Regions from separate parts of the Streptococcus sp. W151 genome, predicted to be linked through region 2. Evidence: predicted binding sites of a transcription regulator. Region 2 holds the regulator's gene; the other holds the start of a gene.
The links. Region 2 encodes Rex, which represses fermentation and respiration genes when NADH is low (regulators of the CRP and FNR family bind a similar motif). Its sites were predicted from a motif close to TTGTGAANTANTTCACAA; they were not measured.
Positions count from the first base shown of each region.

Region 1: a site for Rex is predicted at 8,185-8,202, ahead of ACVC7Q_RS08655 (2,3-butanediol dehydrogenase). Genes of this name have one in related genera too.

Region 1 covers NZ_JBRKNT010000006.1:43,173-55,167, forward strand. Annotated here, with positions in the region: gene codY (GTP-sensing pleiotropic transcriptional regulator CodY) at 1-130, shown strand, start outside; gene ACVC7Q_RS08615 (cysteine hydrolase family protein) at 130-708, shown strand; gene ACVC7Q_RS08620 (glycosyltransferase family 8 protein) at 822-1,490, shown strand; gene ACVC7Q_RS08625 (accessory Sec system glycosyltransferase GtfB) at 1,543-2,826, shown strand; gene ACVC7Q_RS08630 (glycosyltransferase) at 2,823-4,316, shown strand; gene gatC (Asp-tRNA(Asn)/Glu-tRNA(Gln) amidotransferase subunit GatC) at 4,436-4,738, shown strand; gene gatA (Asp-tRNA(Asn)/Glu-tRNA(Gln) amidotransferase subunit GatA) at 4,738-6,204, shown strand; gene gatB (Asp-tRNA(Asn)/Glu-tRNA(Gln) amidotransferase subunit GatB) at 6,204-7,646, shown strand; gene ACVC7Q_RS08650 (hypothetical protein) at 7,746-8,129, shown strand; gene ACVC7Q_RS08655 (2,3-butanediol dehydrogenase) at 8,266-9,309, shown strand; gene ACVC7Q_RS08660 (DMT family transporter) at 9,404-10,315, shown strand; gene ACVC7Q_RS08665 (DUF4352 domain-containing protein) at 10,459-11,547, shown strand; gene ACVC7Q_RS08670 (amidohydrolase) at 11,691-11,995, shown strand, end outside.
Region 2 covers NZ_JBRKNT010000001.1:521,705-533,699, forward strand. Annotated here, with positions in the region: gene ACVC7Q_RS02440 (ribose-phosphate diphosphokinase) at 1-715, shown strand, start outside; gene ACVC7Q_RS02445 (cysteine desulfurase family protein) at 725-1,837, shown strand; gene ACVC7Q_RS02450 (DUF1831 domain-containing protein) at 1,847-2,194, shown strand; gene ACVC7Q_RS02455 (DUF4649 family protein) at 2,196-2,411, shown strand; gene ACVC7Q_RS02460 (redox-sensing transcriptional repressor Rex) at 2,542-3,189, shown strand; gene radC (RadC family protein) at 3,242-3,925, opposite strand; gene ACVC7Q_RS02470 (porphobilinogen deaminase) at 3,980-4,258, opposite strand; gene ACVC7Q_RS02475 (class A sortase) at 4,441-5,184, opposite strand; gene gyrA (DNA gyrase subunit A) at 5,198-7,654, opposite strand; gene ACVC7Q_RS02485 (L-lactate dehydrogenase) at 7,855-8,841, shown strand; tRNA gene ACVC7Q_RS02490 (tRNA-Arg) at 8,932-9,003, opposite strand; gene rpsA (30S ribosomal protein S1) at 9,234-10,433, opposite strand; tRNA gene ACVC7Q_RS02500 (tRNA-Gln) at 10,602-10,673, opposite strand; tRNA gene ACVC7Q_RS02505 (tRNA-Tyr) at 10,683-10,763, opposite strand; gene ACVC7Q_RS02510 (DUF2969 domain-containing protein) at 10,816-11,046, opposite strand; partial or broken gene ACVC7Q_RS02515 (branched-chain amino acid aminotransferase) at 11,283-11,995, opposite strand, start outside.

The DNA.
Region 1 (11,995 bases), on a different contig from region 2:
GATTGTCAATGCACTTCGGAAATTGGAGTCAGCCGGCATTATTGAAAGTCGTTCACTCGGAATGAAGGGAACTTATCTCAAAGTGTTGATACCAGATATTTTTGAAGAAATTAAGAAAAGAGACTACTAATGGCTAAAGCATTAATTTCAATTGACTATACTGTCGATTTTGTGGCAGATGAAGGTAAGCTAACGGCAGGGGCTCCCGCCCAAGCCATTTCTGAGAGCATTGCTCAGGTGACCCAATTGGCCTTTGACCAAGGAGCCTATGTCTTTTTTGCCATTGATGCGCATGATGTAGACGATCCTTTTCATCCTGAAAGCAAGCTCTTCCCACCCCATAATATCATTGGGACTAGTGGACGTGATTTGTACGGCCCTTTAGCAGATTTTTATCGGGAGCACAAAGCGGATCCACGCGTCTTTTGGATGGACAAACGTCATTATTCTGCTTTTTCAGGGACGGATCTAGATATCCGCCTTCGGGAACGTCATGTGGATACCGTTATTTTGACGGGTGTCTTGACCGATATCTGTGTCCTCCATACAGCGGTCGATGCCTACAATTTGGGCTATCAGATTGAAGTGGTGGAGCCTGCAGTGGCGTCGCTCACTCCTGAAAATCACCAGTTTGCTTTGAATCACTTCAAGCATGTCTTAGGGGCAAGTTTGGTAGACGATACACTAGCAGTATTAGACCAAAAATAAGAAACCGATGTAAAAGAGATCATAGACACTTGTCTAGGTCTCTTTTTTGGGGCTTAGAAATTGTTTTCCTCACTTGAAAATGGTACTCTAATGAAAGAAAAAATGGGGAAGTTATGAGTAAAAAAGCTGTCGTGTTTTCAGCCAATCTGTCTTATATGGAAAAGTTGGAAACCGCTATGAAGTCACTGTGTGCCCATCAGGACCAGTTGAAAATTTATATTTTAAATGAAGATCTACCAACTGAGTGGTTTACTATCATGAATCAGCGCTTGCGCCAGTTGGATTCAGAAGTGCTCAATTGTCGGATGTCTCCCGAGCAATTCCAGTCCTTTTCGCTTCCAAGTGACCATATTCACTATGCAACCTATTTCTGTTACGCTATTTCAGAGATTGTGGAAGAAGAGCGAATCCTCTATCTGGATTGTGGTATGATCTTTACACAGGATTTATCGCCTTTATTTGAGGTCGATCTAAAAGGTTATGGACTGGGTGCAGTGGCAGATAAGCCGACGACGACAGATGGTTTTAATGCTGGAGTTTTGGTGATTGATAAGGCATGGTGGCAAGACCACCAAGTGACAGAGGCTCTTTTTTACCTCACTCGCGAGTACCATCAGCATGTCTACGGAGATCAAGGAATTTTGAATCTGTATTTCAAAGATGCATGGTATCCATTACCTTGGACCTATAATCTACAAGTAGGGTCTGATAAGGATCAATATCTCTATGGTGATTTGGACTGGTATGAGGCCTTCCAAGGGATCCCAGCAGTCGTTCACTAGACCTCTCATAATAAACCATGGACTAAGAACTTATTGATGAGAAAGGATCAGCATGTTCATTATTGCATCAGAGCAGACCAGAGAGCTGGATCGTTTGCGAAAATTGTTGGACAAACTTGGCCAGCCCTACCGTGTGTTTGTGACCAATCTGGAAACAGATATAGCTGAACAGACAGAGAGTCTGGCGACCTTTTTTACCCAAAAAGACCCGGCATCAAAAGTTGGGAACCCTTTATTTTTCAATGATTTAGAGGTTCCAGAATTATGGGAATGTTGGACGCTTGGGATCACAACCTATCTTTTTGATGGAGAGGAGCGTCGTGCCAATGTGGTTTTGCGAGAGGATATCTTGTCACGAACGGTTGAAAGAGTGGAGTGGTTTGGTCAGGGAGAGGAGATCGTATCCATTGATGTTTACAACCGCTATGGCTGGAGAAGCAAGCAAAGTCTCCTTACTGATGCTGGTCAACCTTATTTAGACATTTATTTGAACCGTCAGCAAGAAGAAGTCCTGCTTCATTATATTTCGCAAGGGACCTTTTTGCATCAACCCCCTAAAGGACGGGATCATCTGTATGCCAATAAAGAAGAGCTTCAAAAAGCTGTTCTGAAACAAGTCTTGCCGGAAGATGAAGCCATCCTTTTGATGGATCAGAGCTTGCTAGCTTTTGTGAAAGAGATACCAAAGGAGCGACTAGCCTACTGTGCTCGTGAAGCTCATGATCTAGATGAGATCAAAGAGCATGTTGGCCAGATTTTGTTGGTAGAAGATGGCATTTTGAGTGAGAAAAAAGACGGAATCACGGCTCTGTCGGGGCTAGTAGATGTGGACCAGGAGAAGTTTAAGCCAGAAGCCCTGGTCATGACAGCTTCTCAAGAGGTTGAAGGCTTATCTAGCCTGGTCCATCAATTCCCACAAGTGACCTTTCATATTGCAGCCTTAACGGCCATGGGTCTGAAATTAACAGATTTAGCGGCTCGACCAAATGTACGCCTCTATCCAGGGATTTCGCTGGGGAATTATGAGAGTTTATTAGCTAGATGTTCTATTTGTCTGGATTGCAACCAAGGTGAAGAAGTGATGAACAGTAGTATACGTGCTCTTGAAAATGGGCTAGTCTTGTTTGGTTTAAAGAGCACGGTGCACCAGGAAGCCTATAAAGAATTGAGCACGATTACCGATACAGTCGAAGAAATGAAACAGCAACTAGAAATATTGCTCCAGCATCCAGAGGCCTTCAAAGAAATGTTAAGAGAGCAAGTGCGGATCTTGGAACTGCCAGAAAAAGATGCTCTGAAAGAGATCTTTAAGCGATTAGAGGGAGGAACAGCATGACCATTTATACCTTTAATCTATTAGTGGGATTTGAACCCAATGGGGTCGATGTTGCACAAGCCTCTCGGGCAAAAATGCTCCGGAGTCTAGGAGTGGCAGCTAGGTTCATCTTTACCACTTGGCCCACTCCAGAAAAATTGGCCTATTACCTCTCTTTGGGGCATAGGGATGAGGAGTTGCTTTTTGCTCATTTAGGCTTTACAGATCAACAGACTACAGTCCCTCAAAAGACGGTGGGGGCCTTGCAAATGGAGTTTCAACTGACTCGTCTAGATGTGGTTGAAAAAACAGAAGAAGCTATTCGCTATCAATTTGCGGATAGAAACGCACTGACCTTTCATCTGGACCCCTATCATCCAGACTGTGTCCGCTATGTGGATTATCTTTTATCTGGAAATATGATCAAGCGAGAGTATTATGGAGCTTGTAAACTTGCTACAGAGTATTTTCAGTATGGTAGTGTTCTCAGACGGACCTATCACAATCAAGATGGAAGTATCGCCTTTGAAGAATTGAAGTTAGGTGGAAGCTGGCTCTATAAACTGGGGCCTGAGATTTTGACCAACCATACAGAAGTGATGAGGCGTTTTCTGTCGAAACTTTCGCTCAAAGAAGGGGATCTGATTCTGCTTGACCGGGCTTCGCGCATGGATTTTGCCCGCCCTTTGTTGGAGAAAGATAATCCTTCCAAGCTCGCCATGGTGTTTCATTCGGAGCATGAATTTGAAAATGGCCATCTCAACTATGAGTACTATTATGTGTTCAAGTATGCCAAACGCTTCGATTACTTCATCACGGCGACGGAACTTCAAAAAGAAGTCTTGGAGCAGACACTTGCCAAACAAGGATGCCAAGGAATTCCGATCTATAGTATTCCAGTAGGGCATCTAGAAGAATTGACGGAATCACAAGGAGATAGGCCTCCCTTTAGTGTGATTACAGCTTCCCGTTTGGATCCAAGAAAACGCATCGATTTGGCCATTCGAGTAGTGGCTCAAGCACAGAAACGACTCCCAGCCCTTCAGCTTGATATTTATGGGAAAGGTGGAGAAGCGGACAACTTGCGACACCTGATTCAGGAGCTTGAAGCGCAAGACTCTATTCATCTACGTGGTCATGCGGATCTTAAGCAGATTTATCCCTGCTACCAAGCCTACCTTACCACTTCTCAGTGGGAGACCTTTGGATTGACCTTGCTGGAGGCGGCTGGAGCAGGGTTAGCCTTGCTCGGCTTTGATGCTCGTTATGGCAATCCAACTTTTATAAAAGAGGGTGAAAATGGCTTTTTGGTACCTTATAGCGAGACAGTGCCCGAAGAACAATTGTTCAAAGAGTTGGCAGACAAGCTGGTCCAGCTCTTTGAAAGTGACCTTGCACCATTTCATCAGGCTTCTTATGACTTGGCTTCTTGCTACCTCGCATCTCATGTCCAGGAACTCTGGAAAGAAACTCTAATAGAGATGGGACAATTAGGCGAAAAAGCAATATAAAATGAAGAATCTGTAGCGACAAAAAAGTCCTACAGATTTTTTCTAAGGCAAGCAAATTGAGCTAAATTATGGTAAAATAGAGGGTATTGAAAAATCATCAATTCACGAAAGGAAGCAAGATGAAAATTACGCAAGAAGAGGTAACCCACGTTGCCAATCTTTCAAAATTGAAATTCTCTCCAGAAGAGACAGCTGAGTTTGCGACAACCTTATCGAAGATTGTGGATATGGTGGAATTGTTGGAAGAGGTGGACACAACCGGTGTGGCTCCAACAACGACCATGGCGGATCGCAAGACTGTATTGCGTCCGGATATTGCTGAAAAAGGCACTGACCGCGACCGTTTGTTTAAAAATGTACCTGAAAAAGACAATTACTACATCAAGGTACCAGCTATCCTAGAAGATGGAGGAGATGCCTAATGTCATTCAACCATAAAACCATTGAAGAGTTGCACGACCTCCTTGTCTCTAAGGAAATTTCAGCAACAGAATTGACTCAAGCGACACTTGACGATATCAAGGCGCGTGAAGAAGCAGTCAATGCCTTTGTGACGGTGGCTGAAGAAGTGGCCCTTGCACAAGCCAAGGCCATTGATGAAAAAGGAATCGATGCAGATAATCTTCTATCAGGGATTCCATTGGCAGTGAAAGATAACATCTCTACTGACGGCATCTTGACGACTGCAGCATCAAAAATGCTCTATAACTATGAGCCTATCTTTGATGCGACAGCGGTTGCTAACGCCAAAGCTAAAGGTATGATTGTTGTCGGAAAAACCAACATGGACGAGTTTGCCATGGGTGGATCTGGTGAGACTTCTTACTATGGACCAACCAAGAATGCTTGGGACCACAGCAAGGTGCCTGGTGGATCTTCAAGTGGTTCGGCAGCTTCTGTCGCTTCAGGACAAGTCCGTTTGTCTCTTGGTTCAGATACAGGTGGTTCTATCCGCCAGCCTGCTGCCTTCAATGGGATTGTTGGACTCAAGCCAACCTATGGAACAGTTTCTCGTTTCGGTCTCATTGCCTTTGGTAGCTCACTCGACCAAATTGGACCGTTTGCTCCAACCGTTAAGGAAAATGCGCAATTGCTTAATGTGATTGCCAGTGCAGATGACAAGGATTCGACTTCTGCACCTGTTCGTGTAGCAGACTTTACTTCTAAGATTGGTCAAGACATCAAGGGTATGAAGATTGCCCTTCCGAAAGAATACCTTGGGGAAGGAATTGACCCAGAAGTCAAAGAAACGATCCTTAATGCGGCTAACCACTTTGAAAAATTGGGAGCAACTGTCGAAGAAGTCAGTCTGCCTCATTCTAAATATGGGGTTGCTGTCTACTACATCATCGCTTCCTCTGAAGCCTCTTCAAACTTGCAACGTTTTGATGGGATTCGTTATGGTTTCCGTGCGGAAGATGCCAAGAATTTGGATGATATCTACGTGAACTCTCGTAGCCAAGGTTTTGGTGATGAAGTCAAACGTCGAATCATGCTGGGAACCTTCAGTTTGTCATCTGGTTACTACGATGCTTACTACAAGAAAGCTGGTCAAGTCCGGACACTTATTATCCAAGACTTCGAAAAAGTCTTTGCGGATTACGATCTCATCCTTGGTCCTACAGCTCCAAGCGTGGCCTTTGATTTGGATTCGCTTAACCATGATCCGGTTGCCATGTACTTGGCGGACTTGTTGACCATTCCAGTTAACTTAGCAGGTCTTCCAGGGATTTCGATTCCTGCAGGTTTTGCGCAAGGACTTCCAGTTGGTTTGCAGTTGATTGGTCCTAAGTATTCGGAAGAAACCATCTACCAAGCCGCAGCAGCCTTTGAAGCAACAACGGATTACCATAAGCAACAACCCCTTATTTTCGGAGGTGACAATTAATGAACTTTGAAACAGTCATCGGACTTGAAGTCCACGTTGAATTGAATACAAACTCAAAAATTTTCTCACCAACCTCTGCCCACTTTGGGAACGAGCAAAATGCCAATACTAATGTGATTGACTGGTCTTTCCCAGGGGTGCTTCCTGTCTTGAACAAGGGTGTTGTGGACGCTGGTATCAAGGCTGCTTTGGCGTTGAATATGGACATCCATCAGCACATGCACTTTGACCGTAAGAACTATTTTTACCCTGATAATCCAAAGGCCTACCAGATTTCGCAATTTGACGAACCAATCGGTTACAACGGTTGGATTGAAGTGCAATTGGAAGATGGCTCAACTAAGAAAATCGGGATTGAACGGGCCCACTTGGAAGAAGATGCTGGTAAGAACACCCACGGAACAGACGGTTTCTCTTATGTAGACCTCAACCGTCAAGGGGTCCCATTGATCGAGATTGTATCTGAAGCAGATATGCGTTCTCCGGAAGAAGCCTATGCTTATTTGACAGCTTTGAAAGAAGTCATCCAATACACTGGCATTTCTGACGTCAAGATGGAAGAAGGATCAATGCGGGTGGATGCCAACATTTCCCTTCGCCCATACGGCCAAGAGGAATTTGGTACCAAGACGGAGTTGAAAAACTTGAACTCTTTCTCAAACGTCCGTAAAGGTCTTGAATACGAAGTGGAGCGTCAAACAAAAATTTTGCGTTCAGGTGGGATTATTCGTCAAGAAACACGCCGTTATGATGAGGCCAACAAGAGCACGATTCTTATGCGGGTAAAAGAAGGGGCAGCGGATTACCGTTACTTCCCAGAACCAGACCTTCCCTTGTTTGAAATCTCAGATGAGTGGATCGAGGAAATGCGTACGGAGTTGCCAGAGTTTCCAAAAGATCGCCGTGCTCGCTACGTGGCAGAGCTTGGCTTGTCTGACTATGATGCCAACCAATTGACAGCGACGAAAGTCACGTCTGACTTCTTTGAAGCAGCCGTAGCCCTTGGCGGAGATGCTAAACAAGTCTCTAACTGGCTCCAAGGGGAAGTGGCACAATTCTTGAATGCAGAAGGCAAGACCCTTGAAGATATCCAATTGACACCAGAAAACTTGGTGGAAATGATTGCCATCATCGAAGATGGAACCATTTCTTCTAAGATTGCCAAGAAAGTCTTCGTTCACTTGGCAAAAAACGGTGGCGGTGCGCGTGAATACGTCGAAAAAGCCGGATTGGTACAGATTTCAGATCCAGAAGTCTTGATTCCAATCATCCACCAAGTCTTTGCAGACAATGAAGCAGCCGTAGCCGACTTCAAGTCAGGTAAACGGAATGCTGACAAGGCCTTCACAGGCTTCCTTATGAAAGCAACCAAAGGCCAAGCCAACCCACAAGTAGCCCTCAAGTTACTTGCTCAAGAATTGGCGAAGTTGAAAGAAGAGTAATAGAGAAAAAACCAGCTGAGAGGTTGGTTTTTACTATCTATAAAATTGTGTTAGAATAGGAAAGACGATTACATGTCAACAGGTATTAGGAGGAATTACATGAATAAATTTTTAAGAGTTTTATTTATCCTAGTCATTATCGCTATGTCTGGAGCGATTATCTTCCAACTATTCTTTCCATCCTATATGGGAAGTCATTCGGGATACGGTATTTCTGTCGGTTGGCAGCGGGAGATTGGGATTTGGAATGTGGCAGTTCTTGTGATTCTCATTGCTGTCAATCTGAAATATGATTGGTTTTATCTTCGTACGGTTTTATTGGCCTTGATTATCGGTGGGCTTGGGATTGGGACCAATCATCTCTTCAATTATTTTCACTATCATCTGCCAGTCAATGGGATTGGTGCGCTTGAAAATTATCTCCTTGTCCTTGGTTGGATTGTGGGCTGGAGAATAGAGAATTCACGAATCAAGAAGAAGTAAGAAGGAGCAGTCGAAGGGCGGCTCTTTTTTATCTTCAGTTTCTTCTTGACAAAGTTTGTGAAAAGGCTTACAATAGATTTGTTGAGTTTCCTGAAAAGGAAAATGCAAATCATGGAAATATAAAGGAGATCATCATATGGCTACTATGAAAGCAGCTCGCTGGCATGCAGCAAAAGACGTTCGTATCGAAGAAGTGGAAGTACCTGAAGTACAACCACATCAAGTAAAAGTGGCAGTTAAGTTCACAGGGATCTGTGGGACGGACTTGCATGAATATTTGGATGGACCGATCTTCATCCCAACTGAAGAACATGTGTATTCTGGTCAAAAAGCACCGGTTACTTTGGGACATGAATTCTCTGGTGAAATTGTAGAAGTCGGAAGTGATGTGACTCGTGTCAAAGTTGGGGATCGTGTCACTATCGAACCAATTCTTGCAGAGCACAATTTGATTGGTGATTATAACCTTGATCCAAACTTGAACTTTGTCGGCCTTGCTGCAGATGGTGGTTTTGCCAAATATTGTGTCCTTGACGGTGATCTTGTCCATGTGATTCCAGATAGCTTGAGCTATGAACAAGCTGCGCTTACAGAACCTGCAGCTGTGGCTGTTTATGCCGTTCGTCAATCTGCATTGAAAACTGGGGATACAGCCGTTATCTTTGGCTTGGGTCCAATCGGTCTTTTGATTGTTGAAGCCCTTCGTGCAGCAGGAGCATCAAAAATCTATGCGGTTGAATTATCTCCTGAACGCCAAGCGAAAGCGGAAGAATTGGGAGCAATCGTTGTTCGCCCAGAAGAAGGAGAAACAATCGTCGAAGCCATCCATCGTTTAACAGGTGGTGGAGCAGATGTTTCTTATGAAGTTACTGGAGTTCCAGTTGTTTTAGGTCAAGCCCTTGCAGCGGTTCATAAAGCTGGGGAATGTATGGTCGTATCTATCTGGGAACGTGAAGCTAGCATCAATCCAAATGAATTCGCTATCCAAGAAAAATCTCTCAAAGGAATTATTGCCTACCGTCATATCTTCCCTAAAGTGTTGGAATTGATGGAACAAGGCTACTTCTCTGCTGAAAAATTGGTTACCAAGAAAATTAAATTGGAAAATATCGTTGAAGAAGGATTTGTTGAATTAACACAAGATAAATCTCAAATCAAGATCTTGGTTCAACCTGAATAAGCGAATAAATTTATATGAAATATATGAGGCTGAAACGTTTCGTTTCGGCCTTTTATGATACAATAAAAGTAAGGAACAGATTTGGGAGGGGACTATGTCAAAGACGATGAAAGGAACACTCATGACCTTGATTGCTGGGATCGCTTGGGGACTATCAGGAGTTAGCGGGCAATATTTAATGGTTCATGGATTTTCGGCTATTGAGTTAACAAATCTCCGTTTGCTTTTTTCTGGAATTGTCCTTATTCTTCTTTCCTACGTTGCAGATAAGGAGAAGTTTTTGGCCTTTGTCAAAGATAAATCTTCCTACCTCCCCCTCCTTGTTTTTGCCTTTTTAGGATTGTTATTGACTCAGCTGACCTATTTAGAGGCGATTGCTGAAACCAATGCTGGGACTGCTACGGTGTTACAGTATCTCTGTCCGGTTGGAATTTTAGCCTATACCTGTGTCAAGGATAGGGTAGCCCCTACACTGGCAGAAGTGGTTTCGATGCTTCTAGCGATTGGTGGCACATTTTTAATAGCAACACACGGTCAAGTTAACCATCTGGCTATCAATCCGAAAGGTTTGGTTTGGGGAGTGGTGTCAGCCTTTGCCTATTCCCTCTATATCATTCTACCTCTGAACTTGATTCAAAAATGGGGAAGCATGCTGGTGATTGGAGTTGGGATGACTATTCCAGGAATCCTAATGCTCCCTTTTAGTGGTCTTCTCTCTTCTTCTGGAAACTACAGACTCGATACCTGGATGGCCCTTTTTGGCTTGGTGGTGATTGGGACGATTTTTGCCTATACAGCCTTTCTGAAAGGAACCTCTTTGGTAGGAGCCGTTAAAGGAAGCTTGCTGGCGTCCTTTGAGCCTGTTTCGGCAGTTTTCTTTGCCTTTGTCATTATGAAGGAGCATTTTTTTATGGTTGATGTGATTGGGATGGTCATGATCCTCCTTGCAGTTCTCTTGATTTCCCTCAAGGATTTCATGATTCAAAAAGAAAAAGGCATCTTGTAAAATCAAGACCTATCATATTTTAGTTAAAAGGTTGAGACGAAGGTCTTGGCCTTTTTATGATAGGGAAGAGTTATCACTATATAGCGTATACATAGATAGAAAAAGATGTTAAAATAGAACAAAACTTTTTTAAGGAGATAAGGATGAAAAAGATTTTTAAATGGACCCTATTTGCTGTGGCGACATTGAGTCTAGTAGCTTGTGGCACCACTGCTCAAAAGACAAATTCGCAGCAATCAAAGACGGAAAAAGCGGCGAAAAATTCAGCATCTGACGGTCAAGTAGAGCTGAGCCTAAAAGGAGGGCAATACATCAAACCGCCTGTCCTCAATGACTCAGAAGACGGCACTTATTTGGCCCTTCAATTAGAATTTAAGAATGTTGCTAAAGAATCTATTAACGTGTCAGATTCAGATATCACCATTTACGATGCGGAGAACAACAAGGTCAAATTGCAGTCAGGAATTTATGACCAAACGGAAGCCTTCCAATTGCTCAAGAGTGATCAGTTGGCCCAGGATAAAAAATTAACCGGCTATATTGTCTTCCCAGTCGAAAAAGGCAAAAAATACGAAGTGCAGTATGAACGAAAAACCTATAGCTCTGATAAAAAAGCGAAGCCTCTAAAATTTGTGGTGGATTCTTCTCAGTATGAGGACAAGGTGGAAGCTTCTACCCTTCTAGCTGATGAATACATCAATCAAGTTTACTTCAGTGGTCAACGAAAGGTCAAAAAGGATGATGATTTTGTTTTGGGAACTGATTTGAAAAAGGAAGCCAGTGATTTCCGTGCGAAATTTGCAGCTGATTTTACTCGTAAACTACACGATTACCAATTCCCAGAAGAAGAAGTGACCCAGTTTATCGATGCTTATGAAAAGGAAAATGCAAAGCGCGCTAAATTAACCTATAAGGTTAAACAATATCTCCCGGACAAGGTGGTCATTAGTCTAAATCCTGAGACTGTCAGCATGGAAAAGACGATTTTAAACCACATGCAGACCTTCTATCAAGAACATCGTAAAGATTATTCGAGTATCATTGAGGCCAATCAGGCTCAAAACAAAGCCTATAGAGAGGAAATGATGGCTTCTCTAGCAGATCGTCCCTTGACGACGCCGGATCGGTACGACTACCAGTTGACCTTTGTTAAGAAAGATGGCAAATGGGAAGTAGAAAAAGCCTACAATAGTGAAAGCTTTATGGAAAAATTTGAAGGAAATCTTTCTTAAGATTAAAAGAGATACTCCTAGGATATGGATCTAGGAGTTTTTTGATATAGTTTTAAGCTATACCAAAACCCAAGAAACAGAAATTGGACGACTACTCTTATTAGTGATAGAATAGTTTTAAGTTTGAAAGGAGATGACGATTTGTGTCTTTTTCTTATGAAGAGTTAGCAGAGATTCGCCACTATATCCACCAACACCCTGAATTGTCTGGTCAAGAATACCAGACAACCGCCTTTCTAAGGGAACGTATGGAAGAGTTGGGGATTCGTATTTTAGATAGTGGGTTAAAAACTGGTCTGATTGCAGAAATTGGGTCCGGCCAACCAGTGGTGGCGCTACGTGCAGATATCGACGCCCTTCCGATTTTGGAACAAACGAATCTTCCCTACCAAAGTCAAAATCCGGGTGTCATGCATGCTTGTGGTCACGATTTTCATCAAACCAGTCT
Region 2 (11,995 bases):
ACGGGCTAGCGCAAACACCGTCAATGTGGTCATGCCTTATTTTGGCTATGCTCGCCAAGACCGAACTGCTGCTCCTCGCGAACCAATCACAGCTAAGCTCGTCGCAAACATGTTGGTCAAAGCTGGGGTGAATCGCGTCGTCACACTCGATCTCCATGCTGTTCAGGTCCAAGGTTTCTTTGATATTGCCGTGGATAACCTCTTTACCATTCCACTTTTTGCAGAGCACTACATCAACAAAGGCCTGACAGGTCCAGATGTCGTTGTCGTCAGCCCTAAAAACTCAGGAGTTAAACGAGCTCGTAGTTTAGCAGAATATCTTGATGCACCGATTGCGATCATCGATTACGAGCAAGATGATGCGAACCGTGATTATGGCTATATTATTGGAGATGTCAAAGGCAAGAAAGCAATCTTGATCGACGATATCCTCAATACTGGGAAGACATTCTCAGAAGCTGCTAAAATCGTCGAACGTGATGGTGCTACTGAAATTTATGCTGTATCAAGCCACGGTTTATTTGTTAAAGGTGCTGTTGAATTATTAGATCAAGCTCCGATCAAAGAAATCTTAGTAACCGATTCTGTTGCTCCAAAAGGACCAACTCCTAAAAACATTAACTATCTGACAGCTAGCGAACTAATCGCTGAAGCTATTGTTCGCATTCAAGAAAGAAAACCTGTTAGTCCTTTATTTGCCTACCATAAGAAATAAGGTCTGAATGTGATATATTTTGATAATGCCGCAACAACTCCCCTTTTGCCTGAAGTCATCACTGCGATGACAGAAACCATGAAGACAACCTTTGGAAATCCATCCAGTCTTCATGCTCATGGACGAATGGCTAGTAAACTCCTCCGTGAATCTCGCGAGGAGATTGCTAGATCTCTCCATACCCTTCCAAATCGTATTTTCTTCACTTCAGGTGGATCAGAAAGTAATAATACTGTGATAAAAGGCTACTGCTTGAAACACCAGGCAGATGGCAAACACATCATTACTACCGCTTTGGAACACCATGCGGTTCTCGAACCCATTGAATACCTTGTAGAACATTTCGGATTTGAAGTCACAATCGTCCAACCAAGAGAAGGGCGTATTCAGGCTAGTGATATCAAGGCAGCTCTTAGACCGGATACCATTCTTGTCTCTACCATGTTTGCCAATAACGAGACTGGAGATCTTCTACCGATTAAAGAAATCGGAGTACTCTTAAAAAATCATCCCGCTGCCTTTCATGTTGATGCTGTCCAAGCAATTGGGAAAGTCCCGGTCTATCCCGAAGAGTTAGGGATTGATTTTCTCAGTGCTTCTGCCCACAAATTCCACGGCCCCAAAGGAGTCGGTTTCCTTTATGCAGCCGTCCCAGATTTTGATAATCTCATCCATGGTGGGGATCAGGAAAATAAGATGAGAGCCAGCACGGAAAATCTCATTTCAATTGTAGGGATGTCAACTGCGATACAGCAAGCCACACTTCATCAAGAAGAAAATTTCCACCACGTTCAAAAACTCGGTCAAGAACTAGTTAATGGTTTAGCAGCCTACGACTACTACGTAAATGCGAGTGACGATCATCTTCCATTTGTTTGGAATCTTGGCTTCCCAGGCGTCCAAAACGATGTCTTGCTGATGAGACTGGATTTAGCTGGTATTTCCGTATCCACTGGTTCTGCTTGTACCGCCGGTACTGTACAACCCAGCCATGTCCTTGAAGCGCTCTATGGAAAGGATAGCTCACGCTTGAAAGAATCCCTTCGAATTAGTTTTTCAGAACTCAATACCGTAGAGGAGGTTCGAGACTTCCTCGCAAAACTTAAAGAAATTTTATCATAGGAGAACAATATGGCTTTTGAAACAAGCGTTTCATTGAAAGACTGCAAATATACCTATAGTCTACACCCAAATGTTAAAAAATATACCTTACGTGACAATACATTTGCTGTTACAAAGGTTGGAAATTACGAGTTAAATCGTTTGCTCGAAGCTGTTCCAAATAGCGGTGAAGGCTTCTTGCTTAAAATTATCTTCAACAAAGACCTTACAGGTTTTAAAATCAATATCACAGACAAGTCTGGACTTCGTCTGGTTAATATCTTTAAAAATTCAGAGAATGACATTATCCAACAAAAATTTTATTTCCTAATGGATAGTCTTGTCGAAAGAGAAATTTTCAACAAAACAGAGGTCTAATATGGTAACCCTAACTTATATCGACGCTTACCAAGTAGAGCGAACGACTACTTATCCTGACCTTGCAGCCTGCATTCTAGCATTTTCAGGCTGTGTAACCCTGCCTGACTCTTACTCAATTGTTTCCATTGAATACAAGGGTGAAAAACTCCCCTATACAGGAAGGGTCGATGGGCTCTATGCTTTTTTGAAAAAGGTAGAGCAAGCTGAAAACTAAGCTGATGCTGATGGAACTCTCTCATCGCCATCAGCTTTTTCTTTAGACAAAAATATTTTTGAAAAACCGTTCTAGATAGTTGATTTTTTCACAATCTTCCTATACAATAAGAGGGAAAGGTTGTGATATTGTGAAACATGATAAAAATACTCCAATTCCACGCGCAACAGCAAAACGCTTATCGCTCTACTACCGCATTTTTAAACGCTTTAACTCTGAAAAAATAGAGCGCGCCAATTCCAAACAAATTGCGGATGCGATTGGGATTGACTCTGCTACTGTTCGCCGAGATTTTTCTTATTTTGGTGAATTAGGAAGACGTGGATTTGGTTATGATGTAAAAAAACTGATGAACTTCTTTGCAGATCTTTTAAATGACAATGCTATTACTAATGTCGCTATTGTTGGGATCGGAAATATGGGAAGTGCCCTCCTCAACTATCGCTTCCATGAACGCAATAAGATGAAAATTGTCATGGCGTTTGATCTAGACGATCACGAACTGATCAATACTAAAAGTAAAGACGGAATTCCTATTTACGGTATTTCATCTATTAAAGAGAAACTCAAACAAGAAGGCATTCAAACAGCCATTCTAACTGTTCCAAGTGTTAAGGCTCAAGAAGTTGCTAGCCTCTTGGTAGATGCTGGTGTCAAGGGAATTCTCAGTTTCTCGCCAGTACATCTGACAGTCCCTAAGGATGTCGTCGTCCAATATGTCGATCTTACTAGTGAATTGCAAACACTCCTTTATTTTATGCGTAAAAACGAAGAATAAAGACTTATACTTCAATAACAAAAAGGTTGGAACAAGAAGGTTCCAACCTTTTTTATACCAAATAATCCGTTTCTTCTCGATAACTATAGTAGTTTTCTTCGGATACAATCAAATGATCCAATAGGGTTAACCCCATTACTTCACAGGCCTCTAAGACACGATGAGTGACTTCATCATCATTTTTACTAGGGAACACGGCACCAGATGGATGATTGTGAGCCAAGATAATGGAGGTTGCCATGTGCTTCAGTGCATAATGCAGGATTTCACGCGGCTCCGCGATACTTCGATTCACTGTTCCAATAAATATCGTCTGTTGATGAATAATTTCATTTTGGGTATTCAAATAAAGGGCAACCAGGTGCTCCTGCTTTTTATGGCCAATTTCCTGTTGAATTTTATGGGCCAATTTCTGACTACTCATGATTTGTTCGGAACTCATTAGTTCATCTTTATGAATCCTTCGTCCAAACTCAATAACAGCCTGAAGTTCGATGGCCTTCACTCGCCCAATGCCAGAGATTTCCTGTAGCTCCTCTAGGGTTAATTGCCCTAACTCCTTTAAACTATTTACCGAGCTCAAAAGACCTTGTGCTATCTCATAAACGCTTTTTTGCTTGTTGCCTGTCCGTAAGAGAATGGATAACAATTCCTGATGACTCAGCTTATCTACCCCTTCAGAAACCAAGCGTTCCCTAGGAAGCAAAGATGGTTCAATAAATGATATGTCGTACATAATTTCCTCCTCACTTATTAATTCGTAATAAATTGAGAAAATAACGACCTTTCATTATTTACAGGCGATTTCTTGCTTCAAATCATCTAACACTAAGGCTTCATCTTTATTAAAGCGGATCTGATAACCTGTTTGAACTTGTTCAAGCTCCTTTAAAAACTGTTGAATTTCACAGCGGATCAAGTACTCCTGACTCTGAGGAATGGCTTCTAAGGTCTGGTAGACTTGCTCTACTTCGTAGATTCCTTTCGTAATTAATCCATTTCGTGGAAAATCATTTATTAAGAGATTATAGAAATGATGCAAGTGATGATAAATTCGCTCTTTCGTCACTATTCTACCTCCTTATCATACTCTTTCTCCTCTTATTATATACCGAATTTCCCTCAATATTATGACAAATTCCTTACATTATATTACCAATCGCTTACAATTTTACAAGAATCCTTTAGTTATTTCATGCCATACTATAAAGAAAAAAGCCCAGGCCTCTCTTGGCCTCGGGCTTTGGTTTTTTAGAGTTGCATTTGATTATAAGACTTGCTAAATGAATCCAGGATGTCCTTTGGAGCCTTGTCATAGTCAACAGAGGTTTCCAAGTTTCCTTTTACAATCGTCCGGTAAGTCGCTGCAGCATCCTCACAGGTCACCAAGGTGATTTCATTGACACCTTCACGATCTTGAATAACATCTACACGGTCTGGAGTCACTGTCTCAACAGACGAGATGACATAAGTATAGATTTTTTCTTTATCCGTGATGTAGATCTTCATACCAGCCTTAGCTTTCTCTAATGGTGAGAACAGCATGGCATTTGCTCCAGTTAGGCCAAATACGTGGTGACTAGCAAGAGAATAATTGCCTTGTCCCATGACTTGGTTTTCCTTCATAGTCCCTGCTCCATAGTAAAGGGCTACGTTTTCGAGTCCTTTAAAAATTGGAAGGTTCATGTTCAATTCAGGAATCGAAATTCCCCCAATTACAGGAAGTTTTTGAGCCTGCCATTGGGCATTGATCACGGCCTCCGTCGAGAGTGACTGGACATGTTGGAAATCAAAGCTCGTCTTCACTTCTTTGTTTTTATCAATAGTCTTTTTATCGACCTTGCTAACCTGGTATTGGTTGGTATGCCAAACCATGATCATATTGCGGATCGGAGCATTGAAAATTAAGAGAAGCGAGAGAATAATCAAAAGTGTTGCAACGATGTTGATAAGAGTATTACGTAAACTCTTTTTCTTTTTTCTTTTGCGTGACATGCTGTCCCCTTATCTATTCGTTTTCTTCCACTACTTCTTCATCTTTTTCATCAGCTTGTACAGTTGTGAAGGTCACAATTTTAGCATCCTGATCCAGTCTCATGACTTTCACACCCTGAGTCGAACGACCCGTTTGAGAAATATTAGCCACACCTGTCCGGATCATAACTCCGGTATCGGTAATGATCATCAGATCTTCATCCCCTTTAACGGTTAAAAGACCAGCTAACGGACCATTTTTCTCTGTAATATTGGCTGTTTTGATTCCTTTACCACCACGGCCCTTGGTTGGGTATTCGCCAGCCATTGTCCGCTTACCATAACCTTTTTCAGTAATGATCAATACTTCATCTTGATCGGTAACGACACTAGCTCCTACAACCTTGTCTCCTTCACGGAGATTCACACCACGTACACCTGTGGCAGAACGTCCCATATTCCGAACTACAGCCTCATTAAAGCGGACAGAATATCCATATTTGGTACCAATAATGACATCAGTATTGCCATCTGTAAGGAAGACATTGATCAATTCATCCTCATTACGTAGGTTCAGAGCTTTCAGACCGTTCTGACGGATGTTTGAAAATTCTGCTACATTGGTTCGCTTGACCAAACCTTGTCGCGTCGTAAAGAAGAGATAAGCCTCGTCACTGCGATCTTGCTCCACATTGATAATGGTTTGAATCGATTCACCTTCGTCCAATTTTAGGAGGTTGACAATTGGCAATCCTTTAGCTGTCCGGCCATATTCGGGAATCTCATAACCTTTCAAACGATAAACCCGCCCCTTATTCGTAAAGAAGAGCAAATGATCATGGGTGCTCGTAGATACGAGTTCGCGAACAAAGTCATCATCCTTCACACCGGTTCCTTGGACACCACGTCCACCACGTTTTTGTGCAGTAAATTCAGCTTGGTCCAAACGTTTGATGTATCCTTTATTAGAAAGGGTAATTAAGACATCTGTTTCTTCAATCAAGTCCTCATCTTCAAGAGAAAGAACTTCCCCTACCATCAACTCAGTTCGACGATCATCGCCAAACTTGCGTTTGACTTCTTCTAATTCTTCCTTGATGATAGTCGCCACACGCTCTGGTTTAGCCAAAACATCAGCCAAATCAGCAATCAAGGCAACCAAGTCGTCATATTCACTCTGGATCTTGTCTCGTTCCAAACCGGTCAAACGACGAAGACGCATGTCCAAAATGGCTTGACTTTGACGTTCAGAGAGCTTGAACTTCGACATCAACTCAGCTTGTGCTTCAGCGTCTGTCTGGCTATTGCGGATGATTCGGATTACTTCATCAATGTGATCCAAAGCAATAAGCAAGCCTTCTAAAATATGGGCACGAGCTTCAGCTTTTTCTTTATCAAAGATGGTCCGGCGAGTCACCACTTCTGTTTGGTGCTCGATATAAGCACCTAAAATTTGACGAAGAGAAAGGATCTTTGGAACACCATTTTGAATGGCCAACATATTGAAACCAAAGTTGGTCTGCATTTGCGTCATCTTGAAGAGATTGTTCAAAATAACATTGGCAGAGGCATCCCGACGTACTTCAATGACAAAACGAACCCCTTCACGGTTAGATTCATCTCGTACAGCAGTAATTCCTTCAATCCGTTTTTCTTGCACCAACCGCACGATATGTTCATGGACCTTAGTCTTATTTACCATATATGGAAATTCCGTTACGACAATTCGTTCACGGCCACTCTTTGTTTCCTCGATTTCCGTACGAGAGCGAAGGACAATTGAGCCTTTCCCTGTTTCATAAGCCTTATGAATACCTGATCTACCCATAACCAAGGCTCCAGTAGGAAAATCTGGACCAGGCAACACTTCCATGAGTTCACGGGTGGTCACTTCGGGATTGTCCATCATCAATTTGACGGCGTCAATCGTTTCACCGAGATTATGAGGTGGAATATTAGTGGCCATCCCTACGGCAATCCCAGTGGCTCCATTTACTAGAAGGTTAGGGAAGCGTGCTGGTAACACCAAGGGCTCTCGTTCACTGGCATCATAGTTATCTGCAAAATCAACTGTATTTTTATTGATATCTCGCAACATCTCAAGTGCGATCTTGCTCATCCGGGCTTCTGTGTACCGTTGTGCAGCAGCTCCATCTCCATCCATAGAACCAAAGTTTCCATGGCCGTCCACTAGCATATAGCGATAGCTCCACCATTGCGCCATCCGAACCATAGCTTCATAAATAGAGGAATCTCCGTGTGGGTGGTATTTACCCATAACATCCCCTGTAATACGGGCTGATTTCTTATGTGGTTTGTCAGGAGTGACACCCAATTCATTCATTCCATATAAAATACGACGGTGAACGGGTTTCAGGCCATCACGAACATCAGGGAGCGCACGAGCCACGATTACGCTCATGGCATAATCAATAAAACTCGTCTTCATTTCTGATGTTAAATTCACATCAATTAGATTATTATCCTGCATTCAAAAAATGCCTCTCTTTACTTAATTCACCATACTATTATAACACATTTTAGCCTTTTTTTCTTCTAATGAACACAATGGTAAAAACGTTTACATCAAGGATTCCCAATGTTTCAGATGACAAAGACTTGCAAAAGTGGTAGAATGAAGACGTATGAGAATCTATCTCAAAAAAAAATAAGAAGGAGACGTTTAGACTCATGACTTTGACTAAACAACACAAAAAAGTTATCCTTGTCGGTGACGGTGCTGTAGGTTCATCTTACGCATTTGCACTTGTTAACCAAGGAATTGCACAAGAGCTTGGAATTATTGAAATTCCTCAATTGCACGAAAAAGCTGTCGGAGATGCGCTTGACCTTAGCCACGCCCTTGCCTTTACTTCACCTAAGAAGATCTATGCGGCTGAGTACGCTGACTGTGCAGACGCTGATCTTGTCGTAATTACTGCAGGTGCTCCTCAAAAACCAGGTGAAACTCGTCTTGATCTTGTTGGTAAAAACCTTGCGATTAACAAATCAATCGTAACACAAGTTATTGAATCAGGATTTAACGGTATCTTCCTTGTTGCTGCTAACCCAGTTGACGTTTTGACATACTCTACATGGAAATTCTCAGGATTCCCTAAAGAACGCGTTATTGGTTCAGGTACTTCACTTGACTCAGCTCGTTTCCGTCAAGCTCTTGCTGAAAAATTGGATGTGGATGCTCGTTCTGTTCACGCCTACATCATGGGAGAACATGGTGACTCAGAATTTGCGGTTTGGTCACACGCTAACATCGCTGGTGTAAACCTTGAAGAATTCCTTAAAGATACTCAAAATGTTCAAGAAACTGAATTGATCGAATTGTTCGAAGGTGTTCGTGATGCTGCTTACACTATCATCAACAAAAAAGGAGCTACATACTACGGTATCGCAGTTGCCCTTGCTCGTATCACTAAAGCCATCCTTGATGATGAAAATGCGGTACTTCCACTTTCTGTATTCCAAGAAGGTCAATATGGTGTCAGCAACGTCTTTATCGGTCAACCAGCAGTTGTAGGTGCACACGGTATCGTACGTCCAGTAAACATTCCATTGAACGACGCTGAACTTCAAAAAATGCACGCTTCTGCAAAAGAATTGCAAGCAATCATTGATGAAGCATGGAAAAACCCTGAATTCCAAGAAGCATCTAAAAACTAATCAATCAGTGATGAGACTCTCTAATGATAGAGAGTCTTTTTTTTACGCTAGAAAAACAAAAAAGGTTGAGAAACTCAACCTCTTCTTCTTTCCACCCTGAGGGAATCGAACCCCCATCTCAAGAACCGGAATCTTACGTGATATCCATTACACTAAGGGTGGCAACTGTTATAGTATATCAAATTTTCAAGTATATGGCAAGTAAAAAAAGAGTGGGACAGAAATCGGTCATTCATTAGAATTCGATTTCGTCGTCCCACCTCCGCACAGTTGAGTAGGTCTGTAAAAGCTGATGAAATCAGGGTAGTAGAGCCCACTCAACCACTGCGTCTTGCTCGACAATCCAAAGAAAATTAAGAGGCTAGGACTTTTGTCCTAGCCTCTTAAAAATATTACAATTCGATATCGCCAAACAAGTCAGCCATTGAGAATCCAGTTTGAGTTTCTGGAAGATCAAAGTCACGTTTTTCTTGTTTTGGACGACGTGGGCGAGATTGACGTTTTTCTTGTTTTTCGCCTTCTTCTTGAGCTGGACGTTCTTCAAGAGCCTTGATAGAAAGTGATACACGTTCATCTGCAGCATTTACTTCAAGAACTTTAACAGTTACTTCTTGTCCAACTTTAAGAACATCTTTTGGATTTTCAACACGTTTGTGTGAAATTTGTGAGATGTGTACAAGTCCGTCGATACCTGGCAATACTTCAACGAATGCACCGAAGTCAGTCAAACGTTTAACAGTTCCTTCGATAACATCACCAGCAGCCAATTTTTGTTCTACGCCATCCCAAGGTCCAGGTGTTGTAGCTTTCAATGAAAGTGATACACGACCTTCTTCTTCGTTCAAGTCAAGAACTTTCACTTGGATTTCTTCACCAACAGTTACGACTGATTTAGGTGATACGTTGCGTTCGTGTGACAATTCTGTCAAGTGAACCAATCCATCAACACCACCAAGGTCGATGAAAGCACCGAAGCTTGTGATACGTGCAACTTTACCAGTTACGATATCACCAACGTTCAATTTACCAAATACTTCTGCGCGTGCTGCAGCTGATTCAGCTTCAACAACTTCACGACGAGAAAGGATGAAGCGGTTTTCTTTCGGATCTACTTCTTTGATTTTAGCATCAAATTCTTGACCTACGAAACGTTCAGTGTTACGTACAAAACGAGTATCAAGCATTGAAGCTGGAATAAATCCACGAAGTCCTTCAAATTCTACTGAAAGTCCGCCCTTAACAGCGCGAGTTCCTTTAACAGTAACAACTTCTTCTTCACGTCCGACCAATTTGTCCCATGCTTTGCGAGCTTCCAAACGTTTTTTAGATACAAGGTAAGTTACTGTATCAGTATCTTTCCCAACTACTTGACGAAGAACAAGCAATTCAAGTGTTTCACCTGGTTTTACCAAGTCGTTGATATCAGCATCACGATCGTTTGTCAATTCGCGAAGAGTCAAGACACCTTCGACACCAGTTCCAGAGATTGCAACGTTAGCTTGGTTCGCGTCAACTGTCAATACTTCAGCAGTAACAACGTCACCTGGTTCAACTTGGCTAACACTGTTTAGCAAATCTTCAAATTCATTCATCTAAAAAATCCTCCAACAATCAAGTTTTCTAAAACTTGACATACTTATAATTATTTTTCCTAAGCAAGCACTCGCAATGAGATCAACTACAATCTTTAACGACTCATCCTATAAAGAAATAAAATACCTGGATAGATATTTTATCACTTATCTGATATTACCTAAGAACTGGGGTAGCTGGATTCGAACCAACGCATGAGGGAGTCAAAGTCCCTTGCCTTACCGCTTGGCTATACCCCATGAATAAAATGGAGAGAGAGGGATTCGAACCCCCGAACCCGAAGGAGCGGATTTACAGTCCGCCGCGTTTAGCCTCTTCGCTATCTCTCCATATAAATCAACAGGATCTATTATACCATTGATTTACTATGATTGCAAGCCCTTATTTATTCAAATTATAATTTTCTATTAAAATTTCAACGGCTTTTTCAAGCTTTTTGTAAAGTGAATCCACATTTCCATTTTTGATAATGGCAAATTGACCTGCCATGTCTGCAATTTCACCAATCGTTTTCTTACCAATGGACAAAGTGAACCCATCAAAAGTGTCTTTTCCGACGATTACTTTACTATCAACGATTTGAATCTCAATTTTCTTATCTTTTTTACTCATTTCAACCCTCTTTTCACTTTTTCTATTTTACAAAAATTCTTTTGATGACGCAAGAGAAAAGGGAGTGAGACAGAAAGAATTTAAATAGAAATTCCTTCTTCATCCCACCCCCAAAAAGGTCATTCGGCATTCTTTTGAGCCTATAAGCGAATAAGGAGAAACTTTAGCTGCTACGTCCTTCGTTAAGGCTGTTTCTCATTGAATCCTGGACAATTTTGGTCTCAGACACTTTCGTTTTAATCGACTTTGACAATCCATCCTTCTGGTGCTTCGATATCGCCAAATTGAATACCGGTCAACTCGTCGTAGAGTTTACGTGTGATAGGACCTACTTCTGTTTCAGAATAAAAGACATGGAAGTCATCCCCGTGTTGAACACCTCCGATTGGAGAGATCACAGCTGCGGTACCACAAGCTCCTGCTTCCACAAAGCGATCCAAGTCATTAATAAAGACATCCCCCTCAATTGGTGTCATACCAAGACGGTGTTCTGCTAGGTAAAGCAAAGAGTACTTAGTAATAGATGGCAAGATAGAAGGGCTCAATGGCGTCACAAATTCGTTATCTGCAGTGATACCAAAGAAGTTTGCAGAACCAACTTCTTCAATCTTGGTGTGAGTCGCTGGATCAAGGTAAATCACGTCTGAGAAGTTACGATCATGGGCAATCTTCCCTGGTAACATACTAGCTGCATAGTTCCCACCAACTTTAGCTGCCCCTGTACCATGTGGTGCAGCACGGTCATACTCATCTTGAATCAAGAAGTTAGTTGGAACCAGACCACCTTTAAAGTAGTTACCAACAGGCATGGCAAAGATGGTAAAGATATACTCATCTGCTGGATGCACACCGATAATATCACCAACCCCAATCAAAAGTGGACGAAGATAAAGTGTTGCCCCTGTACCATATGGTGGAACGTACTCTTCATTAGCTTTTACCACTGCCT